3 regions of the Solibacillus sp. FSL K6-4121 genome follow, and region 3 is predicted to be linked to each of the others. Evidence: a T-box and tRNA genes for the amino acid it is inferred to sense, from the RefSeq annotation. Region 3 holds a T-box; the other regions hold tRNA genes.
The links. A T-box is a leader RNA that pairs with one kind of tRNA and senses whether it is charged. The one in region 3 lies ahead of ileS (isoleucine--tRNA ligase), so its partner is inferred to be a tRNA-Ile.

Region 1 (4,402 bases), 650 kb from region 3:
ACCGCTGGTGTACCAGTTGTCTTGCCAAAGGCATCGCTGGGTAGCTATGTGTGGACGGGATAAGTGCTGAAAGCATCTAAGCATGAAGCCCCCCTCAAGATGAGATTTCCCATTACGCAAGTAAGTAAGACCCCTGAAAGACGATCAGGTAGATAGGTTCGAGGTGGAAGTGCGGTGACGCATGCAGCTGACGAATACTAATCGGTCGAGGACTTAACCACATTTTATTGCACAACTCAATGAAACGTTTATCCAGTTTTGAAAGAATGAATATTTTTTCTAAGGGTTTCATAGACACAAGCTAGTCGAGGAAACGACTGAGTGATGGAAGGAGCGTACTTAAGTACGTGACTGAAAGAGCGAGGGAAGTTGACGAAGGATAGCGCCGTGTATTGGAAGCCGAAAATAGTGAAGTGATGATGGCAAAGAGGTCACACCCGTTCCCATACCGAACACGGAAGTTAAGCTCTTTAGCGCCGATGGTAGTTGGGGGCTTCCCCCTGTGAGAGTAGGACGTCGCTTCGCTAAAATAAAATGGAGGATTAGCTCAGCTGGGAGAGCATCTGCCTTACAAGCAGAGGGTCGGCGGTTCGAGCCCGTCATCCTCCACCATTTCTAAATGCCGGTGTAGCTCAGTTGGTAGAGCAACTGACTTGTAATCAGTAGGTCGAGGGTTCGACTCCTTTCGCCGGCACCATTTAGAGAGCCATTAGCTCAGTTGGTAGAGCATCTGACTTTTAATCAGAGGGTCGAAGGTTCGAGTCCTTCATGGCTCACCAGTTTTTAAATAAATTACATATACTGTCAGGATAAAAATATCTTATGCATTTTGCGGAAGTAGTTCAGTGGTAGAACACCACCTTGCCAAGGTGGGGGTCGCGAGTTCGAACCTCGTCTTCCGCTCCAAAAATGCCGGGGTGGCGGAACTGGCAGACGCACAGGACTTAAAATCCTGCGGTGAGTGATCACCGTGCCGGTTCGATTCCGGCCCTCGGCACCAACTCTATTTTTTAATAAAGTAAATAATGCGCGCCCGTAGCTCAATTGGATAGAGCGTCTGACTACGGATCAGAAGGTTGTGGGTTCGACTCCTGCCGGGCGCGCCATATATATTATTTAATGACATATTCGGAATGTAGCTCAGCTTGGTAGAGCACTTGGTTTGGGACCAAGGGGTCGTAGGTTCGAATCCTGTCATTCCGACCATTCTTATGGGGCCTTAGCTCAGCTGGGAGAGCGCCTGCCTTGCACGCAGGAGGTCAGCGGTTCGATCCCGCTAGGCTCCACCATTTATTTTTATAATTTCCCTTTGGAGGTATACCCAAGTCTGGCTGAAGGGATCGGTCTTGAAAACCGACAGGCGGGTAACACCGCGCGGGGGTTCGAATCCCTCTACCTCCTCCATTTTAATATTTTTTACTTAATGATGTTGGTCCCGTGGTGTAGCGGTTAACATGCCTGCCTGTCACGCAGGAGATCGCCGGTTCGATCCCGGTCGGGACCGCCATTTTTTTTTATGGGTTTGTAGCTCAGTTGGTAGAGCATTAGATTGAAGCTCTAAGTGTCGGCGGTTCGATTCCGTCCAAACCCACCATACTATGGGCCTATAGCTCAGCTGGTTAGAGCGCACGCCTGATAAGCGTGAGGTCGATGGTTCGAGTCCATTTAGGCCCACCATAGTATTATTCCGAAGTAGCTCAGTTGGTAGAGCATCCGGCTGTTAACCGGCAGGTCGCAGGTTCGAGTCCTGCCTTCGGAGCCATAGGCCCGTTGGTCAAGTGGTTAAGACACCGCCCTTTCACGGCGGTAACACGGGTTCGAATCCCGTACGGGTCATATATGCACAAGAAAACACATTGCAATTTTGCAATGTGTTTTTTGCATTTATAAAAATGATAGGTTTTCTAGTAGTGTAGAAATACGCTTATACTATAGAATGGTTTTATATTCTAAAAATAAATTTCATTATAAAAAACAATTAATAGATGAAAAAACTTTGCTTAATTCAAACTGGACGTAAAAAATAGTCTTTATTATCGCCCTAAACTAGTCCTATTATAGAAATAAAATGGGAAATTTTTCTCTTATTTTAGCTTTTTAATAGTTTCAACCCGATAGAAACAGCAGGCACCAATAAGTTACTAACACATTTAAGTGGGGAGAAGATACATATGGATGGAATTATAGAAGCTGGTGGAAAAACAGTATATCCCATAATATTTCCAGTGAATTATAGTAGTATGGTTAGCATTAACTGTTATATATATCAGAATGGAAACGAATATACACTCATAGATGCAGGCATTAAAGGGGAAGAATTTGAACAGTTTTTTTACCAGAAATTAAGTGACTATAGGATTGAAATGAAACAAATTAAACGGATTATACTTACTCATTTTCATGAAGACCATACAGGACTGGTTAATAAGCTTACAAAGGAATACTCGATTCCTGTATATGCCAGTCAAATTGCCATTACACGTTTAAAATGTGAAGGAGAATATTTACAGCAGAAGCTTACTTTTTACCAAGAATTATATAAACAGTATGGGGTAACGGATTTTGCAGTTGAACGGTTGACTAAAATGGAAAACACCCTTCGCAATAAAGAAAAAGTAATGTTGCAGTCAGCTATTCTTCAACTAGAAGAGGGACAGCAAATTGGAGGGCTGCACGTAATAGCTGTTCCAGGGCATTCACCTGATTCTATTGGGTTATGGGATAAAGAAAACGGTTGGCTATTTGCGGGGGATTTCTTATTGGCTTCCGGGATGACAAATGCGTTAATTGATCATGACGAAGCAGGAATTATAATAAATCCGTTAATGCAATATATTGAATCAATTGAAAAAGTAAGGCACTCTTCTATTCAGTATGTTTTTGCTGGGCACGAAGCCGTTTTTCAAAATTTAGATGATGTCATTGAGAACAGTTTAAGTAAGACGGAATATAAACTGCAAAAGCTCGTAAAGAAAATAAGTGAAGGTCATCAAACGGCACAGGCTATTGGGGAAGCAATTTACGGTCCCCGTTTTGCAAAGCACTTTATCTTTATTATCTCTGAAATAATAGGCTTAACATTGCTTGCACAGGAGCGTGGAATAGTTGAACGTCATTGGCAAGAGGAGCAATGGATTTTTCAATTAAAGAAAGATTGATACTAAATGGGAGCGCCAGAAAGAATTTCAGGCTGCTCCCATTTTATTTTTCCATTGTAAGAGTGCCGTTATAATCTGTATCACGTTCACGACCTGCTTCACAATAAAACTCTGTTGTTTTAATGGAGTCATTCAATCCGCGTTCAAATTCAATAACGCAACGTTCTCCCTCAACTGTTTTGGTCATTCTTGCTTTCGTTTCAGAAGTAAGAGTAGCCGTACCTTCAATTGTTCCAGAGGACCAGCCATTAAATGTATAGTAGGTTACGTTAAAATTCTCCTTCGTACTATTTGAAATTGTAAGCACGCGCCCCAGGGAATCTAAATCATCTTTTCCATACGTATAAAAGTACGTATATTCTCCATCCCACGTTTTCTTCGGTTTTTTATTTGTTACAGGAGACCAGTTTCGTCCACTTTGTAACGAACGGTCGAGCATGTCCCTTGCTTCATTAGCCATTTTATATAGGGGAGTTGACCCTATATTAGCATAGCGCTCTTCTGCTACTTGTGAACGATAAAAAAAGTTTTTACTTTGCATTTTGTAGAATAGGGAAACGAGTTGAGCTCGTGTTAAATTATTCGATGCTCCGAAAAAGCGTTGCAAGTTGATTTGCTCATACTTTGGGTTTTGCCCATTCGAAATATCATGGGTGAGCAGAAATTGTATAGACTTATTTAAAGTTGTTTGCCCATCTGCTATATAAGCAATCGCCTGTGCAACAGTTCCACGCTTTACTACAGCACCTCGAATACTATTTTGGAAATAGCCATTTAACGGCACCCCATAGGCAGCAAGTGTATTGTAATTCCCATCAGACGGAATTTCGTTAGGAGTATATTTTTGAAGCTCATCTGCCGCGGGCTCTAAATCAAAATAGCTGACTAAAATACTTGCAAACTGCTGCTCAGTTACAGGCTGATTTGGACGGAAGGTACCGTTTGCATAGCCGTTTACTATATTAAAGTCATACGCCCATTTAATTGCATCATACGCGTAATGGTCAGTAGGAACATCTTTAAACACTTGCTTTGCTTCAGTTTGTGATGGGAATGCAAAGCAAATGATAATCCCAGCCATCAATATGAAAGCCTTTAAGAAAAGCTTCATGAAAGGGACCCCCTTTTGTAATTGGATTAATTTGACTGTAGCATGTCTCCACTGGTCGTGCAAATCAATAAAATAAGTCTTCCTACTAAAATAATTACAATTCTCCGTGCCTAATTTCACGCAATTTCTCTTT
Region 2 (4,402 bases), 480 kb from region 3:
AAAGAAGAAGGTGCCGACTATATCCAGCGGGGGTTATTAATATTGGAAACTATCGAAGAACATGAATTATATAGTCACATGCAAAAGGAAATTAACAAGTATCGATTAAGTAACTCGTAAATTTCCTAGGTTAACTTCTTCCAAATAAAAAAGCGTACCGATTCTTTAAATGAACCGGTGCGCTTTATTTAATGACAGATGCCCTTAATTGGCCACCCTTTTACCTGTTTACTATTATAATTCACAAGCCCAACCATCTTTATCCCCGTCTCTTGCTGCTGCATAAGCAGGGTGAGATGAGCTGACACCAGAAGGGTAATATTTACGCATTTCTGTACAGTTTTTAAATGAAGTCGGTGCTCCCGGAATAACGTAAATACCTGAGCTTACATCACCTATTGGTTTCGTAGGCGTTGTTGGTGTTGGTGTTGTTATCGGTACAATGAATTCTTTTGCATTAATCGAATACGTTTGACCATTTGTTGTAGCAACAATTGTACCTGCCTCAGCTGTTGCATAAGCTTTTGTACCGATTGTTTTAATATTTGCCACCACTTCTTTATGTGGATGACCATAGCTGTTGTCTTTTGCGTAGCTTAAAACAATCGCTTCAGGCTTAACCTTTTTCAAGAATGACAGTGAGCTACTTGTACTTGATCCGTGATGACCCGCTTTTAATACCGTTGCCGACACATTATATGCCTTTGAGATTTGTGCCTCTACTTCAGTGTCAGCATCACCCATTAATAAAAATGATACATTTTTATACGTAAGCTTCAATACAATGGATGCATCGTTTGTGTTACTTGTCTTTGCATCAACTGCTAAAACTTGTGTTTTTACTTCACTATCTAAATTAATTGTTTCCCCAACAGTTGGTTCTTTATAGCGGATATTTTTACTTAAAACAGTTTCCAGTAATTTCTCATACGTCACTGTTGTATGAGATTTACCACTGTTGATAAACTCCCCTACCTCAAACGCTTGAATAACTGCATTTAACCCGCCGATATGATCTGCATCAGGATGAGTTGCGACAATGTAATCGAGCTTCTTCACATTTTGTGCTTTTAAGTACGAAACAACTGTATTGCCATAATCCTTTGTCCCGGCATCTATAAGCATTGTTTTACCATTTGGCGCCTGAATGAATATCGAGTCCCCTTGTCCTACATCTAAAAAGTGGACTTTCATTTTTTTCGATGAGTTTAGGTTTTCCTGATATTTCACTGCTCGTGCTAGAAAGGCAGAAATATGTGCGCGCGTTAAATTATTGGCTGGTTTAAACGTACCATCCTCATAACCGGTTGTAATTTTTGCTGCTGCTAATTGGCTCACGGCTTCATATGCAGTATGCCCTTTTTTCACGTCTTTGAAAGTTTTCGTACCGTTAGGCAGATCGAATGCACGTGCAATAAACGCCGCCATATGTCCACGCGTTACTTTTGTCGTCGGCTTAAACGTACCATCTGTATAGCCGTTGATAATCCCTGCTTCCACAGCAGATTGAATATAGCCACTATTGGCATGTGTTTTGGGTATATCTTTGAACTTCGTGGCACGTTTTGTACCATCCAGTCCGACAGCCTTTGCTACCATGACTGCTACTTCCTCACGCGTCACAATATCCTTCACACCATACGCTTTTTTGTCTGCAGAAATAATACCTTTATTTAATAAATAAGCTATATCATTATAGTTACTATGCTTTGGCGGTACATCAGTAAAGACCTGTTCCGCCTGTGCAGTGGTTGCTGGTAAAGACATTGATATTATAAGAATCAATGTTAGTAATGCACTAAATATTTTATTCATTTTTTAACCTCCTGCTATTAATTATAGGTTTTTTAGAATAGAAAGGAAGTTATTTTCAAATAATATATAAGGTTATTTAATACCACTTGTGGATATTTAACCCTTACTTTATAGAATGCTTCCAATATTGGAGGAGAAACATTATTGAGTCGCAACTTTAAGATGTTAAATGAATTTTTATTTTCTGATTATTGTTTATAGTATGGATTGGTAATAGGTATGTTATGTTTCAATAAAATTTTATTTTTTCATTTTTTATCTTTAATTTTGAACCAAAGCAATAGCATCGTATTCCTGACAAAAATAAAAAACATGCAGCCTATGCTACATGCTTTAAAATGACCCGTACGGGATTCGAACCCGTGTTACCGCCGTGAAAGGGCGGTGTCTTAACCACTTGACCAACGGGCCTATTTGGCTCCGAAGGCAGGACTCGAACCTGCGACCTGCCGGTTAACAGCCGGATGCTCTACCAACTGAGCTACTTCGGAATAATGAATTATTTGGTGGGCCTAAATGGACTCGAACCATCGACCTCACGCTTATCAGGCGTGCGCTCTAACCAGCTGAGCTATAGGCCCTTATTAAAAAACTGGAGCGGGTGATCGGAATCGAACCGACAACATCAGCTTGGAAGGCTGAGGTTTTACCACTAAACTACACCCGCATAAATGGTGGGTTTGGACGGAATCGAACCGCCGACACTTAGAGCTTCAATCTAATGCTCTACCAACTGAGCTACAAACCCACAAATGGCGGTCCCGACCGGGATCGAACCGGCGATCTCCTGCGTGACAGGCAGGCATGTTAACCGCTACACCACGGGACCATTTGGTTGCGGGGACAGGACTTGAACCTGTGACCTTCGGGTTATGAGCCCGACGAGCTACCACTGCTCCACCCCGCGACAATATTATTTCTTCTCTTGCTTAAATATGTATTAATACCATATAGATAAAATGGAGGAGGTAGAGGGATTCGAACCCCCGCGCGGTGTTACCCGCCTGTCGGTTTTCAAGACCGATCCCTTCAGCCGGACTTGGGTATACCTCCAAAATAATTAGATGAATCTATAAATCCATAAGATGGCTACCGAGGGAGTCGAACCCACGACCTTTCGGGTATGAACCGAATGCTCTAGCCAGCTGAGCTAGGTAGCCATAAGTATTATTTTATCTTAATTTTAATGTGGTTATTTATTGCTGATATTCTCAAGCAAGCTACATTAATATATATGGCGCGCCCGGCAGGAGTCGAACCCACAACCTTCTGATCCGTAGTCAGACGCTCTATCCAATTGAGCTACGGGCGCTTATTATTAAAAATGGTGCCGAGGGCCGGAATCGAACCGGCACGGTGATCACTCACCGCAGGATTTTAAGTCCTGTGCGTCTGCCAGTTCCGCCACCCCGGCATTTATAATATAGAAGTAATAACTACTTCAGTAATAAGCTATACATAGGATATTTTTATTCTGACAGTATATAGTTTATAAAAAACTGGTGAGCCATGAAGGACTCGAACCTTCGACCCTCTGATTAAAAGTCAGATGCTCTACCAACTGAGCTAATGGCTCTTGCATAAAATGGTGGAGGATGACGGGTTCGAACCGCCGACCCCCTGCTTGTAAGGCAGGTGCTCTCCCAGCTGAGCTAATCCTCCAAAAAAAATAAGCGAAGCGATGTCCTACTCTCGCAGGGGGAAGCCCCCAACTACCATCGGCGCTAAAGAGCTTAACTTCCGTGTTCGGTATGGGAACGGGTGTGACCTCTTTGCCATCATCACTTCACTATTGAAAGAATTTCATTCTTTCAAAACTGGATAAACGGTTCATTGAATTTGTGCAATAAAATGTGGTTAAGTCCTCGACCGATTAGTATTCGTCAGCTACATGCGTCACCGCACTTCCACCTCGAACCTATCTACCTGATCGTCTTTCAGGGGTCTTACTTACTTGCGTAATGGGAAATCTCATCTTGAGGGGGGCTTCATGCTTAGATGCTTTCAGCACTTATCCCGTCCACACATAGCTACCCAGCGATGCCTTTGGCAAGACAACTGGTACACCAGCGGTGTGTCCATCCCGGTCCTCTCGTACTAAGGACAGCTCCTCTCAAATTTCCTACGCCCACGACGGATAGGGACCGAACTGTCTCACGACGTTCTGAACCCAGCTCGCGTACCGCTTTAATGGGCGAACAGCCCAACCCTTGGGACCGACTACAGCCCCAGGATGCGATGAGCCGACATCGAGGTGCCAAACCTCCCCGTCGATGTGGACTCTTGGGGGAGATAAGCCTGTTATCCCCGGGGTAGCTTTTATCCGTTGAGCGATGGCCCTTCCATGCGGAACCACCGGATCACTAAGCCCGTCTTTCGACCCTGCTCGACTTGTAGGTCTCGCAGTCAAGCTCCCTTATGCCTTTACACTCTTCGAATGATTTCCAACCATTCTGAGGGAACCTTTGGGCGCCTCCGTTACTCTTTAGGAGGCGACCGCCCCAGTCAAACTGTCCGCCTGACACTGTCTCCTACCCCGCTAAGGGGCATGGGTTAGAAGTTCAATACAACCAGGGTAGTATCCCAC
Region 3 (4,402 bases):
ATGCTGAAGTTTTAAACCCGGATACGCCATATATTCTAAATGAGGAACAATGGAGTGAAAGTTCACATACAGTGTCTTCAATGCGTTTAGATGTAGTACTTGCAACAATTACAAATATTTCACGTCAAAAGTCGCAAAGTTTAATTCAGGCCGGCAAAGTGAAAGTAAATTGGACAGTGCGTGAAGCGGTCGCCTTCGAATTACAAGAAGGGGATATTATTTCTGCGCGCGGCTATGGACGCATGAAAGTCATTATGACAGAAGGGCGAACGAAAAAAGATAAAATACGTTTGCAAGTAGGACGTTTAGAGCAAAAAGTATAAATTTTCATCTGTTTTTGGGGAAATATGATGTTATTCATTAGAGAAACGATTATAATACTCTTAAGAACATACGTAAAAAAGGAGAGTAGAACGATATGCCATTATCCCCTCTTGATATACATAATAAAGAATTTACGCGTGGATTCCGTGGATACGCTGAAGACGAAGTAAATGAGTTTTTAGATCAGATTATTAAAGACTATGAAATTATTTTGCGTGAGAAAAAGGATCTGGAAGAGAAAGTGAAAATGATGTCTACTCAAATGAATCATTATAATTCTTTGGAAGAAACATTACAAAAGTCGATTATCGTTGCACAGGAAGCTGCGGGTGAAGTACGTCGCAACTCAGAAAAAGAGGCAAAATTAATCGTCAAAGAAGCCGAGAAAAATGCAGATCGTATTGTAAATGATGCCTTAACAAAAGCACGAAAAATTGCAATTGAAATTGACGAATTAAAAAAGCAATCTAAAGTTTTCCGTAATCGTTTTAAAATGCTGGTAGAAGCTCAACTAGATTTGTTAAATACGGATGATTGGGATCGTTTGTTAGAATATGATGTCGATTTAACGGAAATACAGGATAATAATCGTCATGAGACTAATGAAGATAGTCAAAATGATGAAAATGCGGTCTATTAATAGTGGGGGCTTGACATTTCATCTAGCCTTTTCATATACTGAAAAATAATGAATAGGATGCATAATGCATCATGCGTTGACGGAGACAGTAAATTTAACATTGTGGTTTAGCGATTCGAGGACGGTGAGAGCTCGAACGAAGCAGGTTAAAATGAAAATCACTCCTGAGCTAAATAGCTGAAATTACAACTTTATGAAGCAGGCGTCCAAGACACCTCCGAAATAAAGAAATTCCTCTGGCAAAAGCTAAAGTGTAATTGTTAAGTAAGCTATTTCGTAGAACACGACGTTACAGTGTCTAATGAGGCTATATTTTTAGCGAATTTAGGGTGGTACCACGAGACTAATGCTCCTCGTCCCTTTTCTATAAGGGATGGAGGGGCTTTTTTGTTGTTTGAAAAGTATCCAAATCCTTTAGAGCGTTAATAAAATTATGATTAGTATAGAACGCTAAATCAATTGCTTAAACGTTGATTGGAATGGAGGGGAGATGGAACGAATGCTAAAATCGTCACGTCCTGTGACAACGCATTCGTGACCAACATCGTGTTGGCCCCCGACCCGGAATGGAAATCAACAATCAGCAATCAATAAGATAATTAGGAGGAATTTTAAATGGTAGAGTATAAAGATACGTTATTAATGCCGAAAACCGACTTCCCGATGCGCGGAGGATTACCAACGAAGGAGCCGCAAGTTCAGGCACAATGGGATGAAATGGACATCAATAAATTGGTGTTAGAGCGCACAAAAGACCGTCCACACTATGTATTACATGATGGTCCTCCATATGCTAACGGTGATATCCATATCGGGCATGCATTAAACAAAGTATTAAAAGACATGATCAATCGTCAAAAATCGATGACAGGTTTCCATGTACCTTATATTCCAGGGTGGGATACACACGGTTTACCAATCGAGCAGGCGTTAACGAATAAAGGTGTTAAGCGTAAAGAGATGTCGGTAGCAGAATTCCGTCAGCTTTGTGAAAAATATGCTTATGAACAAGTTGAAAACCAAAAAGGTCAATTCCGACGTCTAGGTGTACGTGGTGATTGGGAAAATCCTTATATCACATTAAAACCGGAGTTTGAAGCACGCCAAATTGAAGTTTTCGGTAAAATGGCGGAAAAAGGCTATATTTACAAAGGGTTAAAACCTGTTTACTGGTCACCATCTTCTGAATCTGCATTAGCAGAAGCAGAAATTGAATATAAAGACGTTGAATCTTATTCAATCTACGTAGCATTTGGAATTAAAGATGCAAAAGGTGTAGTTCCTGCAGATGCAAAATTTGTTATTTGGACAACGACACCATGGACAATTCCAGCAAACTTAGGGATTTCAGTAAATCCTGAATTCACATATGCTGTAGTTGAAGCAAACGGCGGCAAATATATCGTAGCGAAAGATTTATTAGATAAATTAGCTTCTACATTCGGTTGGGAAGATGTGCAAATCGTTCAGGAAGTAAAAGGCGCAGACCTTGATATGATCGTAGCGGAGCATCCAATTTACAAACGCGATTCATTAGTAATGGTTGGTGAGCACGTAACGGCTGAAGCTGGTACAGGATGTGTACACACAGCACCAGGTCATGGTGAAGATGACTATCAAGTAGGTAAACAATACGGCTTGGATATTTTATCACCAGTCGATAACGGTGGTTGCTACACGGATGAAGCGCCAGGCTTTGAAGGATTATTCTATGAAAAAGCTAATCCAATTGTAATTGAAAAATTAAAAGAAGAAGGCGCGTTATTGAGCGTTTCTAAATTCCAACACTCATACCCACATGACTGGCGTACAAAAAAACCAGTAATTTACCGTGCAACACCACAATGGTTCGCATCTGTAGAAATGTTCCGTAATGAGTTATTAGATGCTGTTTCTGCAACTGAGTTTACACCTGCATGGGGTGAGACACGTCTTTACAATATGATTCGTGACCGTGGTGACTGGGTAATTTCCCGTCAACGTGCATGGGGTGTACCAATTCCAATTTTCTACGCAGAAAATGGCGAACCAATTATCACACCTGAAACAATTGCACATGTTTCAAAATTATTCCGTGAGCACGGTTCAAATATTTGGTTCCAGCGCGAAGCGAAAGAATTATTACCGGAAGGCTTTACGCATGAAGGTAGCCCGAACGGTAAATTTACAAAAGAAAATGACATTATGGATGTTTGGTTCGACTCAGGTTCATCGCACCAAGGTGTACTTGCAGAACGCGGTATGAAATATCCGGCAGACCTTTATTTGGAAGGTTCCGACCAACACCGTGGCTGGTTCAACTCGTCACTAATCACATCTGTTGCCATTAATGGTCATGCACCATATAAAGGCCTATTAACACATGGCTTCGTATTAGACGGTGAAGGACGCAAAATGTCAAAATCACTAGGAAACACGATTGATCCAATCAAAGTTATGGGTCAATATGGTGCCGATATTATTCGTATGTGGGTAGCATCTGTTGATTATACAGGTGATGTTCGTATTTCAATGGATATGCTGAAGCAAGTTTCTGAAACATACCGTAAAGTTCGTAATACACTACGCTTCCTGCACGGTAACGTTACAGACTTCAACGAACTGACTGACCGTGTGGCATATGAAGATTTACGTGAAATGGATCAATATATGTATATGCGCTTACAAGATGTTATTAAAACAGTTCGTGCTGCATATGACCGTTATGATTTCTCGACAGTTTATACAACAGTGAATAACTTCGTAGCGATCGAATTATCTTCTTTCTATTTAGATATTGCAAAAGACGTTGTATATATCGAAGGAAAAGATAATAAATACCGTCGTGCGATGCAAACAGTAATGTATGACACATTAATGGCGTTAGTAAAATTATTAACTCCAATTATTCCACATACTACAGAAGAATTATGGAGCTACATTGAATTCGAAGGCAAACCACAATCTGTCCAATTAACAGACTTCCCTGAAGCTGTGGAGCAAGAAAATTTTGCCGAATTACGTACAAAGTGGGCTAAAGTAATTGTAGTAAGAAATGAAGTATTAAAAGCGTTAGAAGAGGCGCGTAATGCTAAAACAATCGGTAAATCATTAGAAGCAAAAATTTCAGTTTATGCAGATAGTGAAACAATCGAACTGTTAAATGATGCAAATATCGACTTTGCACAGCTTTCTATCGTTTCTCAATTCTTTATCGCCGGCAGTAAAGAAAATGCACCGGAAGAAGCTTTAGTACTAGAGAAAACAGCTTTAGTAGTAGAAAAAGCAGACGGTGAAAAATGTGAGCGTTGCTGGACAATTTCAGAAACAGTAGGTACGAGCGAATCACATGCAACTTTATGTAAACGCTGTGCGGATGTTGTAGAAGACTATTACGTATAAAAAAATTAGAACGCTGTTGCCGATAAGGTAATGGCGTTCTTTATAGCATTTTTAGTT

Region 1: it has a tRNA-Ile gene. The T-box ahead of ileS (isoleucine--tRNA ligase) is inferred to sense a tRNA for this amino acid. The anticodon was not compared.
Region 2: it has a tRNA-Ile gene. The T-box ahead of ileS (isoleucine--tRNA ligase) is inferred to sense a tRNA for this amino acid. The anticodon was not compared.

Annotation. Positions count from the first base shown of each region.
Region 1 is NZ_JBBOCS010000001.1:1,082,041-1,086,442, forward strand. It holds rRNA gene MHH95_RS05485 (23S ribosomal RNA) at 1-221, shown strand, start outside; rRNA gene rrf (5S ribosomal RNA) at 410-525, shown strand; tRNA gene MHH95_RS05495 (tRNA-Val) at 537-612, shown strand; tRNA gene MHH95_RS05500 (tRNA-Thr) at 622-697, shown strand; tRNA gene MHH95_RS05505 (tRNA-Lys) at 704-779, shown strand; tRNA gene MHH95_RS05510 (tRNA-Gly) at 832-906, shown strand; tRNA gene MHH95_RS05515 (tRNA-Leu) at 912-1,000, shown strand; tRNA gene MHH95_RS05520 (tRNA-Arg) at 1,030-1,106, shown strand; tRNA gene MHH95_RS05525 (tRNA-Pro) at 1,130-1,206, shown strand; tRNA gene MHH95_RS05530 (tRNA-Ala) at 1,214-1,289, shown strand; tRNA gene MHH95_RS05535 (tRNA-Ser) at 1,312-1,404, shown strand; tRNA gene MHH95_RS05540 (tRNA-Asp) at 1,432-1,507, shown strand; tRNA gene MHH95_RS05545 (tRNA-Phe) at 1,519-1,594, shown strand; tRNA gene MHH95_RS05550 (tRNA-Ile) at 1,601-1,677, shown strand; tRNA gene MHH95_RS05555 (tRNA-Asn) at 1,687-1,762, shown strand; tRNA gene MHH95_RS05560 (tRNA-Glu) at 1,765-1,836, shown strand; gene MHH95_RS05565 (MBL fold metallo-hydrolase) at 2,172-3,158, shown strand; gene MHH95_RS05570 (S-layer homology domain-containing protein) at 3,202-4,269, opposite strand.
Region 2 is NZ_JBBOCS010000001.1:1,249,085-1,253,486, reverse strand. It holds gene MHH95_RS06410 (helix-turn-helix domain-containing protein) at 1-120, shown strand, start outside; gene MHH95_RS06405 (S-layer homology domain-containing protein) at 235-1,815, opposite strand; tRNA gene MHH95_RS06400 (tRNA-Glu) at 2,155-2,226, opposite strand; tRNA gene MHH95_RS06395 (tRNA-Asn) at 2,231-2,306, opposite strand; tRNA gene MHH95_RS06390 (tRNA-Ile) at 2,320-2,396, opposite strand; tRNA gene MHH95_RS06385 (tRNA-Gly) at 2,409-2,482, opposite strand; tRNA gene MHH95_RS06380 (tRNA-Phe) at 2,488-2,563, opposite strand; tRNA gene MHH95_RS06375 (tRNA-Asp) at 2,569-2,644, opposite strand; tRNA gene MHH95_RS06370 (tRNA-Met) at 2,648-2,722, opposite strand; tRNA gene MHH95_RS06365 (tRNA-Ser) at 2,776-2,868, opposite strand; tRNA gene MHH95_RS06360 (tRNA-Met) at 2,902-2,975, opposite strand; tRNA gene MHH95_RS06355 (tRNA-Arg) at 3,051-3,127, opposite strand; tRNA gene MHH95_RS06350 (tRNA-Leu) at 3,141-3,229, opposite strand; tRNA gene MHH95_RS06345 (tRNA-Lys) at 3,316-3,391, opposite strand; tRNA gene MHH95_RS06340 (tRNA-Val) at 3,402-3,477, opposite strand; rRNA gene rrf (5S ribosomal RNA) at 3,489-3,604, opposite strand; rRNA gene MHH95_RS06330 (23S ribosomal RNA) at 3,669-4,402, opposite strand, start outside.
Region 3 is NZ_JBBOCS010000001.1:1,731,390-1,735,791, forward strand. It holds gene MHH95_RS08600 (YlmH family RNA-binding protein) at 1-323, shown strand, start outside; gene MHH95_RS08605 (DivIVA domain-containing protein) at 419-964, shown strand; T-box leader at 1,032-1,328, shown strand; gene ileS (isoleucine--tRNA ligase) at 1,580-4,345, shown strand.